DNA from 3 places in the Enterobacter asburiae genome. Region 2 is predicted to be linked to each of the others. Evidence: predicted binding sites of a transcription regulator. Region 2 holds the regulator's gene; each other region holds the start of a gene.
The links. The regulator Fur, encoded in region 2, represses iron uptake genes when iron is present. The targets are predictions, from matches to a motif close to ATAATAATGAGAACNACTATCAA.
Positions count from the first base shown of each region.

Region 1: the regulator Fur is predicted to act here: its motif matches at 3,052-3,074, upstream of sodA (superoxide dismutase [Mn]).
Region 3: the regulator Fur is predicted to act here: its motif matches at 2,411-2,433, upstream of bfd (bacterioferritin-associated ferredoxin).

Region 1 covers NZ_CP011863.1:3,622,444-3,627,741, forward strand. Annotated here, with positions in the region: gene fdhD (formate dehydrogenase accessory sulfurtransferase FdhD) at 107-943, shown strand; gene ACJ69_RS17510 (YdgH/BhsA/McbA family protein) at 1,058-1,270, shown strand; gene ACJ69_RS17515 (AzlD domain-containing protein) at 1,310-1,633, opposite strand; gene ACJ69_RS17520 (AzlC family ABC transporter permease) at 1,633-2,292, opposite strand; gene ACJ69_RS17525 (helix-turn-helix domain-containing protein) at 2,396-2,944, shown strand; gene sodA (superoxide dismutase [Mn]) at 3,148-3,768, shown strand; gene yiiM (6-hydroxyaminopurine reductase) at 3,840-4,514, shown strand; gene cpxA (envelope stress sensor histidine kinase CpxA) at 4,568-5,298, opposite strand, start outside.
Region 2 covers NZ_CP011863.1:401,757-407,054, forward strand. Annotated here, with positions in the region: gene chiP (chitoporin ChiP) at 1-794, shown strand, start outside; gene chiQ (ChiQ/YbfN family lipoprotein) at 842-1,168, shown strand; gene fur (ferric iron uptake transcriptional regulator) at 1,259-1,705, opposite strand; gene fldA (flavodoxin FldA) at 1,997-2,527, opposite strand; gene ybfE (LexA regulated protein) at 2,683-2,970, opposite strand; gene ybfF (esterase) at 3,099-3,872, opposite strand; gene seqA (replication initiation negative regulator SeqA) at 4,056-4,604, shown strand; gene pgm (phosphoglucomutase (alpha-D-glucose-1,6-bisphosphate-dependent)) at 4,629-5,298, shown strand, end outside.
Region 3 covers NZ_CP011863.1:3,939,513-3,944,810, reverse strand. Annotated here, with positions in the region: gene rplC (50S ribosomal protein L3) at 1-451, opposite strand, end outside; gene rpsJ (30S ribosomal protein S10) at 484-795, opposite strand; gene ACJ69_RS19000 (prepilin peptidase) at 1,176-1,649, shown strand; gene bfr (bacterioferritin) at 1,633-2,109, opposite strand; gene bfd (bacterioferritin-associated ferredoxin) at 2,182-2,376, opposite strand; gene tuf (elongation factor Tu) at 2,556-3,740, opposite strand; gene fusA (elongation factor G) at 3,810-5,298, opposite strand, start outside.

The DNA of each region.
Region 1 (5,298 bases), 1.5 Mb from region 2:
TGAGTAGGTAAACTTGATGCTGAAAAGTTGATCCATACTATGCGTAAGCCCTGTTGTTTGTGATGCAATAGCAGGCTCACCTCCGTGGTTGTTCAGGAATACCGCTGTGTCTAAACAAAACCGTGCTCCCCACTCGTCACCCCTGCCTGCGGGCATTGTGGAACTGTCGGTACACAGACCGCCCCACATTACCCATGCCACGCCGGATTTTCTGGCGGAAGAGGTGCCCGTTGCGCTCGTTTACAACGGCATCTCGCACGTGGTGATGATGGCTTCGCCGAAAGATCTCGAACTGTTCGCCATCGGTTTTTCCCTCTCGGAAGGCATCATTGACCATCCGCAGGAGATCTACGGCATGGACGTGGTGCAGGCTTGCAACGGCCTTGAAGTGCAAATCGAACTCTCCAGCCGCCGCTTTATGGGGCTGAAAGAGCGCCGCCGCGCGCTGGCCGGGCGTACCGGCTGCGGCGTCTGTGGCGTTGAGCAACTCAATGATATTGGCAAACCCGTTGCGCCACTGCCGTTTACTCAGACCTTTGATCTGGCTCGCCTCGACCATGCGCTCGAGCATCTGAACGATGTACAGCCCATCGGCCAGCTGAGCGGCTGCACGCACGCGGCGGCATGGGTGTTGCCGTCGGGGGATATTGCCGGTGGGCATGAGGACGTTGGCCGCCACGTGGCCCTGGATAAGCTGCTTGGTCGCCGTGCGCGTGAAAGTGACGTCTGGAAGCAGGGGGCGGCACTCGTTTCCAGCCGCGCTAGCTATGAGATGGTGCAAAAATCGGCGATGTGCGGTGTGGAAATTCTGTTTGCGGTATCGGCGGCGACCACGCTGGCGGTGGAGGTGGCGGAGCGTTGCAACCTGACGCTGGTGGGCTTCTGCAAGCCGGGAAGGGCGACGATTTATACCCATCCGCAGCGGTTAATAGTTAATCAATAATTTTGAATGATAATAGCAAATCCTTCCGCTTTTAGTTGTTCATGATGAGGTCTAGTATTTATCTCATCAAGGCACGGTGCCTTACCTAAACAACTTAATGAAAGGGTTTATATTATGAATAGCATCAAAACTTTTGTCGCTGTAATCGCTCTGGCTACTTCTTTCGGTTCTTTCGCTGCACAGACCGTGACCGCAACCGCGTCAACCATTGATGGCGCAGAAGCTAAAATCGCGGCTCAGGCTCAGGATGCTGGGGCATCATCTTACAAAATTACCCAGGCGTTTTCAGGTAACCGCGTACACATGACTGCTGAACTGACTAAATAAGCTGTAACACCGTCGAAAGAGCGCCCCCGGGGCGCTTTTTTAGTTTATGCCCGCCACGCGCAGCAGCGCGGTTACGACTGCCGCCGCCACGATCACCACAATTAACGGCATCTTCCGCCAGGCCAGAAATACCGCAAACGCCACGCCCAGCACGCGCGCCATGCCGGCAAAGTGGTCACCTTCATAAAACGTGGTCGCCAGCGCCACGGAAAACAGCAATACCGTTGCCGCATCTGACAGCAGCGCCTGTGAACGCTCTGACAATGCCAGCCTGCTGCCCAGTTTCGCCCCGCCAAGACGCATCAGATACGTTCCCGCAGACAAAATGGCGATGCCGAGAATAAAAAACGTCATATTTCCCATTATTTTTTCCTCGCAGCGAGACCCAGTAAAGAGAGCAGCACCGGTAATCCCACCGGAGCAAACGGCACGGCGGCCAGCGACACAACGGCGCCGCTGCAGGCGCGGATCAGCGTGGTACGGTTTTTAAACGCGGGAACCACCAGCGCCAGCAATATGGCCGGGAATACCGCATCCAGCCCGATGGTTTCCGGGTCCGGCAGCAGCTTGCCGACCATGGCGCCCAGCAGGGCCCCCAGCGGCCAGACAATCGCCACGCCTAAACCACATAGCCAGTACGCCGCTTTGCGCTGTTCGGGCGTTTTTTGCGACAGGCCAAAGACCACGCTTTCGTCGTTCATGATGTGGCAGCCCAACAGGCTCAGGCCGCGTTTGCCCACCAGTTCACGCACCGTCACGCCAAACGGCACGTGCCGCGCGTTGACCAGCAACCCCGCGGCCGCGGCCGCCAGCGGGTTACCGCCGCTTGCCACAATGCCGATAAACATAAACTCTGACGCGCCCGCGAGTACGGTGATGGAGAGTACAAACGGTACCCAGACCGGGAAACCGTAGGCAATCGCCAGCGAGCCGTATGACATCCCGACCACGCCGACCGCGAGGCAGACCAGGATGATTGCTTTTATGGTGTCGCCTTTCAGGCAAGAGAGATGATGCTTCATACATTTTTAGCCATATCGAACGTGTATCCATTATAATGAACGCAACAGAAGTGTTTTTCAAGATGAACGATTCGTTCGGTTTATAGAAAAAAGAGGCCGTTATATGACGCAGCCAATCAGCCTGATCGCTAAAAGTCTGGTGCGGGAACGCCTGCGAACCGGGCTTTCACTGGCGGAAATCGCTCGCCGTGCCGGGATCGCTAAATCTACGCTTTCTCAGCTTGAGTCCGGTAACGGTAACCCTAGCCTGGAAACGCTGTGGTCGCTTTGCGTGGCGCTGGATATACCTTTCGCCCGCCTGCTTGAACCACAGCAGCCTACCACTCAGGTGATCCGCCGTGGTGAAGGGACGAAAGTGGTCGCCGGACAGGCCAATTATGAAGCCATTTTGCTGGCCGCATGCCCTCCCGGCGCGCGCCGCGATGTCTATCTTCTGATGACCCAGCCGGGCGCAGACCGCATTTCCCAGCCGCATCCGCCGGGGTCCGTTGAACATATTATTGTGACGCAGGGGCGCGCGTTAGTGGGCCTGATCGACGCGGCCGAAGAACTCGGCCCGGGAGATTACATCTGTTATCCCGCCGATCTGCCGCATATCTTTAAGGCGCTGGAGCCGGATACGCACGCGCTGCTGGTGGCGGAACAAAACTAACCCGACAATGCTGCCATCATCGCGGCAGCATCTTCCGTTAACCTCCTGAGTGAATTACCCATTTTGGCTTTTGTCAGAATGCGAATAACCTTATAAAAACTACGGCATTGATAATCATTTTCAATATCATTTAATTAACTATAATGAACCAACTGCTTACGCGGCATTAACAGCTGTGCCGCCCGACAATAATGGAGAGGATTATGAGTTATACACTGCCATCCCTGCCGTATGCCTACGACGCACTGGAACCGCATTTCGACAAGCAGACGATGGAAATCCATCACACTAAACACCACCAGACCTATGTGAACAACGCGAACGCCGCGCTGGAAAGCCTGCCAGAGTTCGCTAACCTGTCTGCTGAAGAGCTGATCACCAAGCTGGACCAGCTGCCAGCGGACAAGAAAACCGTTCTGCGTAACAACGCTGGCGGCCACGCTAACCACAGCCTGTTCTGGAAAGGCCTGAAGACCGGTACCACCCTTCAGGGCGACCTGAAAGCGGCTATCGAGCGCGACTTCGGCTCTGTTGACAACTTCAAAGCGGAATTCGAAAAAGCCGCTGCAACCCGTTTTGGCTCTGGCTGGGCGTGGCTGGTTCTGAAAGGCGACAAGCTGGCGGTGGTTTCTACTGCTAACCAGGACTCCCCGCTGATGGGTGAAGCAATTTCTGGCGCATCCGGCTTCCCAATCCTGGGTCTGGACGTTTGGGAACACGCTTACTACCTGAAATTCCAGAACCGTCGTCCGGACTACATCAAAGCCTTCTGGGACGTGGTGAACTGGGACGAAGCAGCAGCACGTTTCGCCGCTAAAAAATAAGGTTGCATAGACGCCTGTGAGAAGCGAGTCTTATGACTCGCTTTTTTTGTATCTGCGTAATGGAGGCAGCAATGCATTACCCGGTGAACGTGTTTACAGGCAAGGTAAGGGAGTACGATGGCAGCCGCCCGAGTGCCATCGCCAAAATTCAGGTCGACGGTGAGTTGACGTTAACCGACCTCGGGCTTGCGGGTGACGAGCAGGCCGAAAAGAAAATCCACGGCGGGCCCGATCGCGCGTTGTGCCACTACCCGCGTGAACACTATCAGCACTGGAAAACCGAATTCCCCGAGCAGACAGACCTCTTCGTCGCCCCCGCGTTTGGCGAGAATCTCTCCACCGAAGGGCTCACCGAAAAGAACGTGTTTATTGGTGATATCTACCGCTGGGGCGATGCCCTGATTCAGGTGACGCAGCCACGCTCGCCGTGCTTCAAGCTCAACTACCACTTCGGCATTCAGGATATGTCTGCCCAGCTGCAAAAAGCGGGTAAAACCGGCTGGCTGTATCGCGTGGTGCTGGCGGGACAGGTTTCAGCGGACGCGCCGCTTGAACTGGCGTCGCGCCTGAGCGATGTGTCTGTTTATGACGCCTGCGCCATTGCCTGGCATATGCCGTTTGATGACGAGCAGTATCATCGCCTGCTGTCGGCGGCGGGGCTATCGACCAGCTGGACAAGAACGATGCAGAAGCGGCGTTTAAGCAGCAGAATCGAGGATAATTCGCGGAGATTGTGGGGGGAATAGCCCTCCGCAGAGAGTAGGCCGGGTAAGGCGAAGCCGCCACCCGGCACTAACAGCTACGAACGCTTATACAACGGTAGCCACAGCGTTAACCGTAATCCACCCAGCGGGCTGTCGTCGGCTTTCACCCAGCCGCGGTGCTGCTGCATGGCGGTTTCAACAATCGCCAGACCCAGTCCCGTACCGCCCGATTCCCGGTCGCGCGCCTCATCGGTACGATAGAACGGACGGAAAATCTGCTCGCGGTCTTCCGGGCTCACGCCTGGGCCGTCATCATCGACAATGACGGTGATCCCGTCTTTATCCACCGAGAACGCCACCTCAATCTTCGTATGCGAGTAGCGAAGAGCGTTACGCACGATGTTCTCCAGCGCGCTTTCCAGCGTGTTGGGGTTACCGTACAGCGGCCACGGGCCCGGCGGGAAGTTGACGGTAAAGGATTTACCCATCTGTTCCGCTTCGAACGCCGCGTTGTCCAGCACCTCGTGCCAGAGGTGATTCGCTTTCACCGTTTCGCTAACCAGCGCGTTTTTCTGCTGATTGCGCGACATCACCAGCAGGTCGTTGATCATGCTGTCCAGGCGGTGCGCTTCCGTTTCAATACGCTCCAGCTCTTTGCTCTCACCGCTGCGGCGGCGCAGCAGCGCGGTGCCAAGCTGCAAGCGCGTAAGCGGGGTACGCAGCTCGTGCGAGATATCCGACAACAGACGTTGCTGTGCGGTCATCATGCGGTCGAGCGCGCTCACCATCTGGTTAAAACTGGTTCCGGCGGCAAGGAACTCCTGCG
Region 2 (5,298 bases):
ACATCGAAATGGACAAGTTCTACCAGAACGATAAAAAAACCAAAGTCGATTACCTGCACTCGCTGGGCGCGAAGTACGACTTCAAAAACGATCTGGTGCTTGAAGCGGCATTCGGTCAGGCACAGGGCTATATCGATCAGTATTTTGCCAAGGCCAGCTATAAATTCGATGTCGTGGGTAGCCCGCTGAGCACCAGCTACCAGTTCTACGGTACGCGCGACAAGGTCAGCAACGGTGGCGTCAACGACATTTATGACGGCACCGCGTGGCTGCAGGCGTTAACCTTCGGCTACAAGGTTGGTCAGGTTGATTTGCGTCTGGAAGGCACATGGGTGAAGGCGGAAGGGCAGCAGGGCTACTTCCTGCAGCGTATGACCCCGACCTACGCCTCCTCCAACGGTCGTCTTGATATCTGGTGGGATAACCGTTCTGACTTCAACGCCGACGGCGAGAAAGCGGTCTTCTTCGGCGCAATGTATGATCTGAAAAACTGGAACCTGCCTGGCTGGGCAGTGGGCGCTTCTTACGCTTACGCCTGGGACGCAAAACCTGCCGATATGGCCACGCCGGATGCATACTACGATCCCAACTATCGCCTGAAAGAGTCTTCCTACAGCCTCGATGCTATCTATACCCTGCAGGATGGCCGCGCGAAAGGCACGATGTTCAAACTGCACTTCACCCAGTATGACAACCACTCTGATATCCCGAGCTATGCGGGCGGTTACGGCAACATCTTCCAGGATGAACGTGACGTGAAATTCATGGTTATCGCCCCATTCACCATCTTCTGATGAACGCACCGGCGGGCTGAGTCCCGCCGGTATGGAGACTGCACATGATGAAAAAAATCGTAATCGTCGCGCTGCTGGCATCAGGGCTGGTGGCGTGCGCTCAGACGCAGGCGCCGAAAGAGGACACCCGTCTGAAGGAGGCGTATAGCGCCTGCATTAACACTGCGGAAGGATCGCCGGAGAAGATTGAAGCCTGTCAGAGCGTGCTGAACGTGCTGAAGAAAGAGAAAGCGCACGAGCAGTTCGCGACCCAGGAGAACGTCCGCGTCATGGATTACCAGGCCTGTATCCAGGCGCGTAAAACCGGTAACGATCAGGAAGTGGCGAAGCGTTGCGATAAGATCTGGAACGAGATACGCAATAACAATAAATAAGTGCTTTACGCCCGGTAAGCGCTGCGCTTACCGGGCTTTTTTAGGCAAAAAAAAGCCAACCTTGCGGCTGGCTCAGAGTATGAATACTGATTATTTCGCGTCGTGCGCGTGGTCGTCTTCGCGGCAGTCGCCTTCAGCGCAGTGACCGTAAAGGTACAGGCTGTGGTTGGTCAGGCGGATGCCATGACGCGCCGCGATTTCACGCTGGCGTGATTCAATGGAATCATCGCTGAATTCAATGACCTTGCCGCAATCGAGGCAGATCAGGTGATCGTGGTGCTGCTGCTGGGTCAGTTCGAAAACAGATTTACCGCCTTCGAAATTATGACGGGTAACAATGCCCGCGTCATCAAACTGGTTCAGCACGCGATAGACGGTAGCCAGCCCAATCTCTTCACCCATGTCAATAAGACGTTTATAAAGGTCTTCCGCACTGACATGGTGATTGTCTGGACCCTGAAGCACTTCAAGGATTTTTAACCGAGGAAGCGTTACTTTCAGGCCAGCCTTCTTTAATGCGGTATTGTTGTCAGTCATGCGGAATCTGTCCTGTTGCTAAACGATTCACTTCTGTAGGAAGTGACAGAAAATGCACCCGGGATAATGCGTCTCATTATAGAACTGCCATGGCTAAATGAAAACTGCAAGTCTCAGGCAAAATATGCTTATAAAAATGGGGTATCACCAACAAACTTGCTCAATGGAAAACCACATTTTATCAGGGAGACATTGTACAGGTCTGGGCGAAAAAGTTAAAAGATTGTAGCGATTAATTTAATCGGTTTGACCTGGAGCACGGGCGCAGCCGCCGCTGCGCCGTGATAAAAATCAGGCGTTCAGAATATCGTCCAGGTGCAGTTCCTCACGGATCTGCTTAACCCATTTCTCTACGCGCTCTGCAGTCAGCTCTGGCTGACGGTCTTCGTCGATGGCCAGACCCACGAAATGATTGTCATCGGCCAGGCCTTTAGACGCTTCAAAGTGGTAACCGGCGGTCGGCCAGTGGCCTACGATAACCGCGCCATTCGGCTCAATGATATCGCGGATGGTGCCCAGCGCGTCACAGAAGTATTCAGCGTAGTCTTCCTGATCGCCACAGCCAAACAGGGCGACCAGCTTACCGTTGAAGTCCACTTCTTCCAGCGTCGGGAAGAAATCATCCCAGTCGCACTGGGCTTCACCGTAGTACCAGGTTGGGATACCCAGCAGCAGAATGTCATAGCCTTCCAGATCTTCTTTGCTGCTCTTGGCGATGTCATGCACATCAGCAACGTCTTTACCGAGCTGTTTTTGAATGTTTTTTGCGATATTTTCGGTATTGCCGGTATCACTGCCAAAGAAAATGCCGATGATTGCCATGAGTAAAATAACCTCTTGAAACTTAATAGTATGGTGGCGCAATTCGGCCACGGATAAGGGCAATAATAGCAGAACTGGCAACCCTGCGGAAACAGCTATCGCGCAGGACTGCACTCTGTGCTACATGAAAAGGGCGATAAAGGGGATTTTCAGACTTATGCCTGGCTGCGTAACGTCTCAAGCTGGGCGATCAACATCTCTTCAATGAGCTCGCTGCGGCTGATATTTCGCGCGTCAGCCAGCTCGTTCAGCGCATCGACGGCGTCGGCGTTAAGCTTCAGTTCGACACGCTTAAGCCCACGATTTTTATCGCGTTTAAGCTGGTTGCGTTTATTGATACGCAGCTGTTCATCACGCGAAAGCGGATTCGTCTTGGGTCGTCCCGGGCGACGCTCATTCGCGAACAGATCTAGTGTCGTACGGTCCGTTTGTTCTTTGGCCATGATTCTGAGACTTCGGGGGAAACACGCCGCCCTGCTAATGCCCGGGCGATAAGCGCGCCATCATACATCACCAAAAACGGCACGCCAACGACTGGAAGCCCGCAGCCTTCCAGTCGCTTTCTTTTTAATCAATTTGCAGTATCAGCGAGATAGCGGCGAATGGCGCGCAGCACAGCGTCCGGTTTTTCCGCATGCACCCAGTGCCCGGCACCGGCAATCACGTGGGCGCGAGCCTGCGGGAATTGGGTCAGCAGCGTGTCGCGGTACGCGTCGGTAACGTAAGGCGAGTTGCCGCCGCGAATAAAGAGGGTAGGGTGTGGCCAGGCCGGGACGGTTTCCCAGCCGACGATGTTGTTGTACTGCTCCCAGAGCACCGGCACGTTAAAACGCCATTGCCCGTCAACAAACGACTTCAGCAGGAACTGGACGACGCCTTCTTCATTAAGATGCTCACGCATGACGGCAGCCGCCTGTTGGCGCGTCGCGACACCCGCTTCTGTGACCGCATTAATGGCGGCAAAAATCTCGTCGTGACGACGGACGTCGTAATCCACGGGCGCGACGTCAATCACCACCAGGCCGCTAATACGCTCCGGGGCCAGTGCCGTCAGGGCCATCACCGCTTTTCCACCCATTGAATGCCCGATGAGGGTCACCTTTTGCAGATCGTGGGCATCCAGCGTATCCAGCAGATCCTGCGCCATCGCCGCGTAGGTCATCTCGTCGGAACGCCCGGAAAGACCGTGATTGCGCATATCGACCTGCAAAATATCGTGGTCGGTAACCAGATCGCGCGCCAGCACGCCCAGGTTATCCAGGCTGCCAAAAAGCCCGTGAACCAGTACGATGGGAGAATTATTGTTCGGCGATTGTGCAGTTTGCGCTCGGGTATTCAATTTCATGGCAAAGTTCTTTTTTTACGTATGTCAGGTTAGGGTATCATGTTGACCATTCTGCCGCCCGGCTGCAAGGTTCCAGTTTAATCTGACTTTTGCTGCCAACCTGGTTTGACGCTATCCGCTGTTGGGATTTGACCTTATAATCCCAATGACTTGTATTCAGATAAGATATCGCACTGGATTAAGATGAAAACAATCGAAGTTGATGACGAACTCTATCAGTATATTGCCAGCCAGACGCGGCATATCGGGGAGAGCGCGTCCGACATTTTACGGCGCATGCTTAAAATTTCCGCCGCTTCACAGCCTGCTACCCCAGCCACCAAAGATGTCGTGTCTCAGCCGAGCGTTGTTGCACAAGCAAAACCTGCCGTGACGCCGGCAAAAGATAAAGTGCGCGCGATGCGCGAGCTGCTGCTCTCCGATGAATACGCGGAGCAGAAAAAGGCGGTAAACCGCTTTATGCTGGTGCTGTCTACACTTTACTCACTGGATAACAAAGCGTTTGCTGAAGCGACCGAGTCGCTTCACGGCCGTACTCGCGTCTATTTCGCGGGAGACGAGCAGACGCTGCTGCAAAATGGCAATCAAACCAAACCCAAACATGTTCCTGGCACCCCGTACTGGGTGATCACCAATACCAATACGGGCCGCAAGTGCAGCATGATTGAACACATCATGCAGTCCATGCAGTTCCCGGCGGAATTGATTGAAAAGGTTTGCGGTACAATTTAACCCTTGCATCAGAAGGACCCGGTAATGGCAAATCACAGCCGTGCAGGCCAACCTGCACAACAAAGCGATTTGATTAACGTCGCTCAGCTGACCGCGCAGTATTATGTGCTGAAACCGGTCGTGGGCAACGCAGAACACGCAGTGAAGTTTGGTACATCCGGTCACCGCGGCAGCGCGGCGCGCCACAGCTTTAACGAACCGCACATTCTGGCTATTGCTCAGGCCATCGCGGAAGAGCGCGCTAAAAACGGCGTTACCGGTCCGTGCTACGTGGGGAAAGATACCCATGCCCTGTCTGAACCGGCGTTCATCTCTGTGGTGGAAGTGCTGGCGGCAAACGGCGTCGACGTGATTGTTCAGGAGAACAACGGCTTCACCCCAACGCCTGCGGTCTCTAACGCCATCCTGGTGCACAACAAAAAAGGTGGCGCGCTGGCTGACGGTATCGTTATCACGCCATCCCACAACCCGCCGGAAGACGGTGGTATCAAATACAACCCGCCTAACGGTGGCCCGGCCGACACCAACGTCACCAAAGTAGTGGAAGATCGTGCGAACGCGCTGCTGGCTGATGGTCTGAAAGGCGTGAAGCGCATTTCTCTGGATGCTGCCATGGCGTCCGATCACGTGAAAGAGCAGGATCTGGTTCAGCCGTTCGTGGAAGGGCTGGCGGATATCGTCAATATGGTGGCCA
Region 3 (5,298 bases), 1.2 Mb from region 2:
TCTGGTTCTGACCGATAGAACCCGGAACGCGGTGAGACAAGGAGTTACCGTGGGTAGCGTCCTGGGTACGGAAGTTCCAGCGCTTAACAGTACCAGCAAAACCTTTACCTTTAGAGGTACCGGTTACGTCAACTTTTTTAACGTCAGCAAACAGCTCAACGCTAATGTCCTGACCTACGGTGAACTCTTCGCCTTCAGCAAGACGGAATTCCCACAGACCACGGCCAGCTTCTACGCCAGCTTTAGCGAAGTGACCCGCTTCTGGTTTGGTTACACGGTTAGCTTTTTTAGCACCAGTGGTCACCTGAACAGCGCGGTAGCCATCGTTAGCCAGATCTTTAACCTGGGTAACGCGGTTTGCTTCAACTTCGATTACGGTTACTGGGATTGAAACGCCATCTTCAGTGAAGATGCGGGTCATGCCCACTTTTTTACCGACTAAACCAATCATTGTATCAACCTCTCAATCGCTCGATGACCTGATTAACCCAGGCTGATCTGCACGTCTACACCGGCAGCCAGATCCAGACGCATCAGAGCATCAACGGTTTTCTCAGTTGGCTCAACGATGTCAACCAGACGCTTGTGAGTGCGGATTTCGTACTGATCGCGCGCGTCTTTGTTGACGTGCGGGGAGATCAGAACGGTGAAGCGCTCTTTGCGGGTCGGCAGCGGGATCGGACCACGGACTTGCGCACCAGTGCGCTTAGCAGTCTCGACGATTTCCGCGGTTGATTGATCGATCAGACGATGATCAAACGCTTTAAGGCGGATACGGATTCTTTGGTTCTGCATGAGACCAGAGCTCCAATTATTTTATAAACGAAAATGATTACTCCTCAAACCCATTACGATTGATGGGAGAGTGTAACCGTTCTTACGTAGCTCCCCAATTGGGAGCATTGTTGAGTAACAAAGTGAGCTACTCTGGTTCAGATTGAACCCGCCGTCAATTACGACAAGCCCGCGCATTATACGTAAATCTGGGCAAGACGCAAGTGCCGTTTAGAAATTAAGCGCCTGAGGTGCAGTATGCGTAAGGGCACGCAACTTTTTACGCAATGTATCCCTTCTCAATGCTTTGTCTCGAGCCCCTACGCAATTGTCGTTTTTGTCGATTGCCGGCCAGGCCGATTATAACGAGTATGCGCTCAAACCCTTTTGAGGCCATTTCCATGTTAACCACCCTCCCCTTTTTGCTGAGCTATTTTTCGCTGACGGCCTTTCTTGTCCATGCAGATATTCGCTACGGACTGCTTCCCGATAAATTTCTCTGCCCGCTACTCTGGACGGGCCTGCTCTTTCAGCTCTGTATCCATCCTGATTTTCTGCCGAGTGCGGTGGTGGGTGCAATGGCGGGATATATCGGCTTTGCCGTTATCTACTGGGGATATCGGTTTATCTGCCGGCGTGAAGGGATGGGATATGGCGATGTAAAATACCTGGCGGCGCTTGGTGCCTGGCATGGCTGGTGCGTGCTGCCTGCGCTGGCGCTACTCGCTGCGCTTATGGCGCTACTTAGCATTCTTGTGTTTTCGTTATTCATCTCTGATAAAGGGGCATTAAAAAACCCACTGCCTTTTGGGCCATTTCTGGCAGCAGCGGGTTTATGCATAGGCTGGAAGACGGTGGTTACTCTTCCACTTTAATCTGCGACTGAAGGTAGTTCTGCAGGCCGATTTTAGCAATCAGGTCCAGTTCCGTTTCCAGCCAGTCAATGTGGCCTTCTTCATCGGCCAGGATCTGGATCATCATATCGCGACTGACGTAGTCATGTACGCTGTCTGCGTAGGCAATAGCTTCACGGAGATCTTTGGCGCCTTCAAGCTCCAGCCTGAGGTCGGAACGCAGCATCTCTTCGACATCTTCTCCGATGCCCAGCTTTCCAAGATCCTGCAGGTTTGGAATACCTTCAAGAAATAAAATACGCTCGATATATTTATCGGCGTGCTTCATTTCATCGATCGATTCATGGTACTCAACGTCGTTCAAACGTTTAAGCCCCCAGTTTTTGAACATTCTCGCGTGAAGAAAGTACTGGTTAATTGCGACAAGCTCATTTCCCAATAATTTATTGAGATAACTTATGATTTTAACATCACCTTTCATTATATAGTCCCTCCGCTTCCACTCATTGAAGCGTAGATCGGGCTACAGGGATGTCAAAAAAAAGATGGGCGCTTACGCGATCTCTTTGTATTCCGGGATCTGCATCAATTCGTCCTGCATGATCTCTCGCGCAGCACGTACACATTTACCGCATTGATTTCCCACCGGAACAAATTTGCGTAGCTGCTGAAATGACTGAGGCTGAAACTGACGAACGGCCTGACGTATTTTCTTGTCGCTTACACCATTACATAAACAAACGTACATAGAGACTCCCGTTCAAATTATGCGCAAAGTGTAAGTGAGAATGGTTATGATTACAATAGCACAAGCGCCACAATACGGGGCGGGAGCAGGCAAAAAATGCGAAATTTTGTGACAGTGCCTGAACGGCAGAAAACAAAAAAGGACGCCGAAGCGTCCTTTTTTTATTCAGGGATAATTAATTAGCCCAGAACTTTAGCAACAACGCCCGCGCCAACGGTACGGCCGCCTTCACGGATTGCGAAACGCAGACCGTCGTCCATCGCGATTGGGTGGATCAGAGTCACAACCATCTTGATGTTGTCGCCTGGCATTACCATCTCAACGCCTTCTGGCAGTTCGATGGTACCGGTCACGTCAGTTGTACGGAAGTAGAACTGTGGACGGTAGCCTTTGAAGAACGGAGTATGACGGCCGCCTTCGTCTTTGGACAGGATGTACACTTCAGATTCGAACTTGGTGTGTGGCTTGATTGAGCCTGGCTTCGCCAGAACCTGACCACGTTCGATTTCTTCACGTTTGATACCACGCAGCAGAACACCAACGTTCTCACCAGCACGGCCTTCGTCCAGCAGTTTGCGGAACATTTCAACGCCAGTACAGGTAGACTTCGCAGTCTCTTTGATACCAACGATTTCAACTTCTTCGCCAACTTTGATGATACCGCGCTCTACACGACCGGTAACAACGGTACCACGACCGGAGATGGAGAATACGTCTTCGATTGGCAGCAGGAATGGCTTGTCAATCGCACGCTCTGGTTCTGGGATGTAAGAATCCAGGAAGCCAGCCAGTTCGATGATTTTCGCTTCCCACTCTGCGTCGCCTTCCAGCGCTTTCAGAGCAGAACCACGAACGATTGGAGTATCGTCGCCCGGGAAATCGTACTGAGACAGCAGTTCACGAACTTCCATCTCTACCAGTTCCAGCAGCTCTTCGTCATCAACCATGTCGCATTTGTTCAGGAACACGATGATGAAAGGAACGCCTACCTGACGACCCAGCAGGATGTGCTCACGAGTCTGAGGCATTGGGCCGTCAGTCGCAGCAACAACCAGGATCGCGCCGTCCATCTGCGCAGCACCGGTGATCATGTTTTTAACATAGTCGGCGTGGCCTGGGCAGTCTACGTGTGCGTAGTGGCGAGTCGGGGTGTCATATTCAACGTGGGAAGTGTTGATGGTGATACCACGAGCTTTTTCTTCTGGTGCGTTATCGATCTGGTCGAATGCACGAGCAGAACCACCGTAGGTTTTAGCCAGAACGGTAGTGATTGCAGCAGTCAGGGTAGTTTTACCATGGTCAACGTGGCCGATAGTACCAACGTTGACGTGCGGTTTTGTACGTTCAAATTTTTCTTTAGACACGGCTATATTCCTTACTATAGTGCTCTCCCCTGTGGAGAGAGCACGGGACTTAGGTTTTAATCCTGTGGATTACTTACCACGGGCTTCAATAACGGCCTGAGCAACGTTGTTAGGCGCATCATCATACTTCAGGAATTCCATGGTGTATGATGCACGACCTTTGGTCAGAGAACGCAGCTGAGTTGCATATCCGAACATTTCAGACAGCGGAACTTCAGCGTGGATCTTAACGCCAGTCACTTCGGATTCCTGACCACGCAGCATACCGCGACGACGGCTCAAGTCACCGATAACGTCACCGGTGTTCTCTTCAGGAGTTTCTACTTCAACCTTCATGATTGGCTCAAGCAGAACTGGTTTTGCTTTCTTAAAGCCTTCTTTAAAGGCAATAGACGCAGCCAGTTTAAACGCCAGTTCAGAGGAGTCAACGTCGTGGTAAGAACCGAAGTGCAGACGAACACCCATGTCAACAACCGGATAGCCAGCCAGAGGGCCCGCTTTCAGCTGTTCCTGAATGCCTTTATCAACGGCTGGGATGTATTCGCCAGGAATTACACCACCTTTGATGTCGTTGATGAACTCGTAACCTTTCGGGTTAGAGCCCGGCTCCAGTGGGTACATGTCGATCACAACGTGACCGTACTGACCGCGACCACCAGACTGCTTAGCGTGTTTACCTTCAACATCGGTAACTTTCGCACGAATCGCTTCGCGGTAAGCAACCTGAGGTTTACCCACGTTCGCTTCAACGTTGAATTCACGCTTCATACGGTCAACGATGATGTCCAGGTGCAGTTCACCCATACCAGCGATGATGGTCTGGTTAGATTCTTCATCAGTCCATACGCGGAATGATGGGTCTTCTTTCGCCAGACGGCCCAGAGCCAGACCCATTTTTTCCTGGTCAGCTTTGGTTTTTGGTTCAACTGCGATGGAGATTACCGGCTCAGGGAATTCCATACGCTCCAGAATGATCGGGTGATCCGGGTCACACAGGGTGTCACCAGTGGTCACGTCTTTCAGACCGATAGCTGCAGCGATGTCGCCCGCACGAACTTCTTTGATCTCTTCACGTTTGTTAGCGTGCATCTGTACGATACGGCCAAAACGTTCACGCGCCGCTTTCACGGAGTTCAGGATGGTGTCACCGGAGTTAACCACGCCAGAGTAAACGCGGAAGAAGGTCAGGTTACCCACGAATGGGTCGGTAGCAATTTTGAACGCCAGTGCAGAGAATGGCTCTTCGTCGCTTGCGTGACGCTCAGCCGGAGTATCTTTACCGTCGTCCAGGATGCCGTTGATCGCAGGAACGTCAACCGGGGATGGCAGGTAATCAACTACCGCATCCAGCATCGCCTGAACACCTTTGTTCTTGAACGCAGAACCACAGGTTACCAGGATGATTTCGTTGTTCAGAACGCGCTGACGCAGAGCTTTTTTGATCTCTTCTTCAGTCAGTTCTTCACCACCCAGGTATTTCTCCATCAGCTCTTCAGAAGCTTCAGCAGCGGATTCGATCAGGTTCTGGTGCCATTCGTCAGCCAGGTCCTGCATTTCA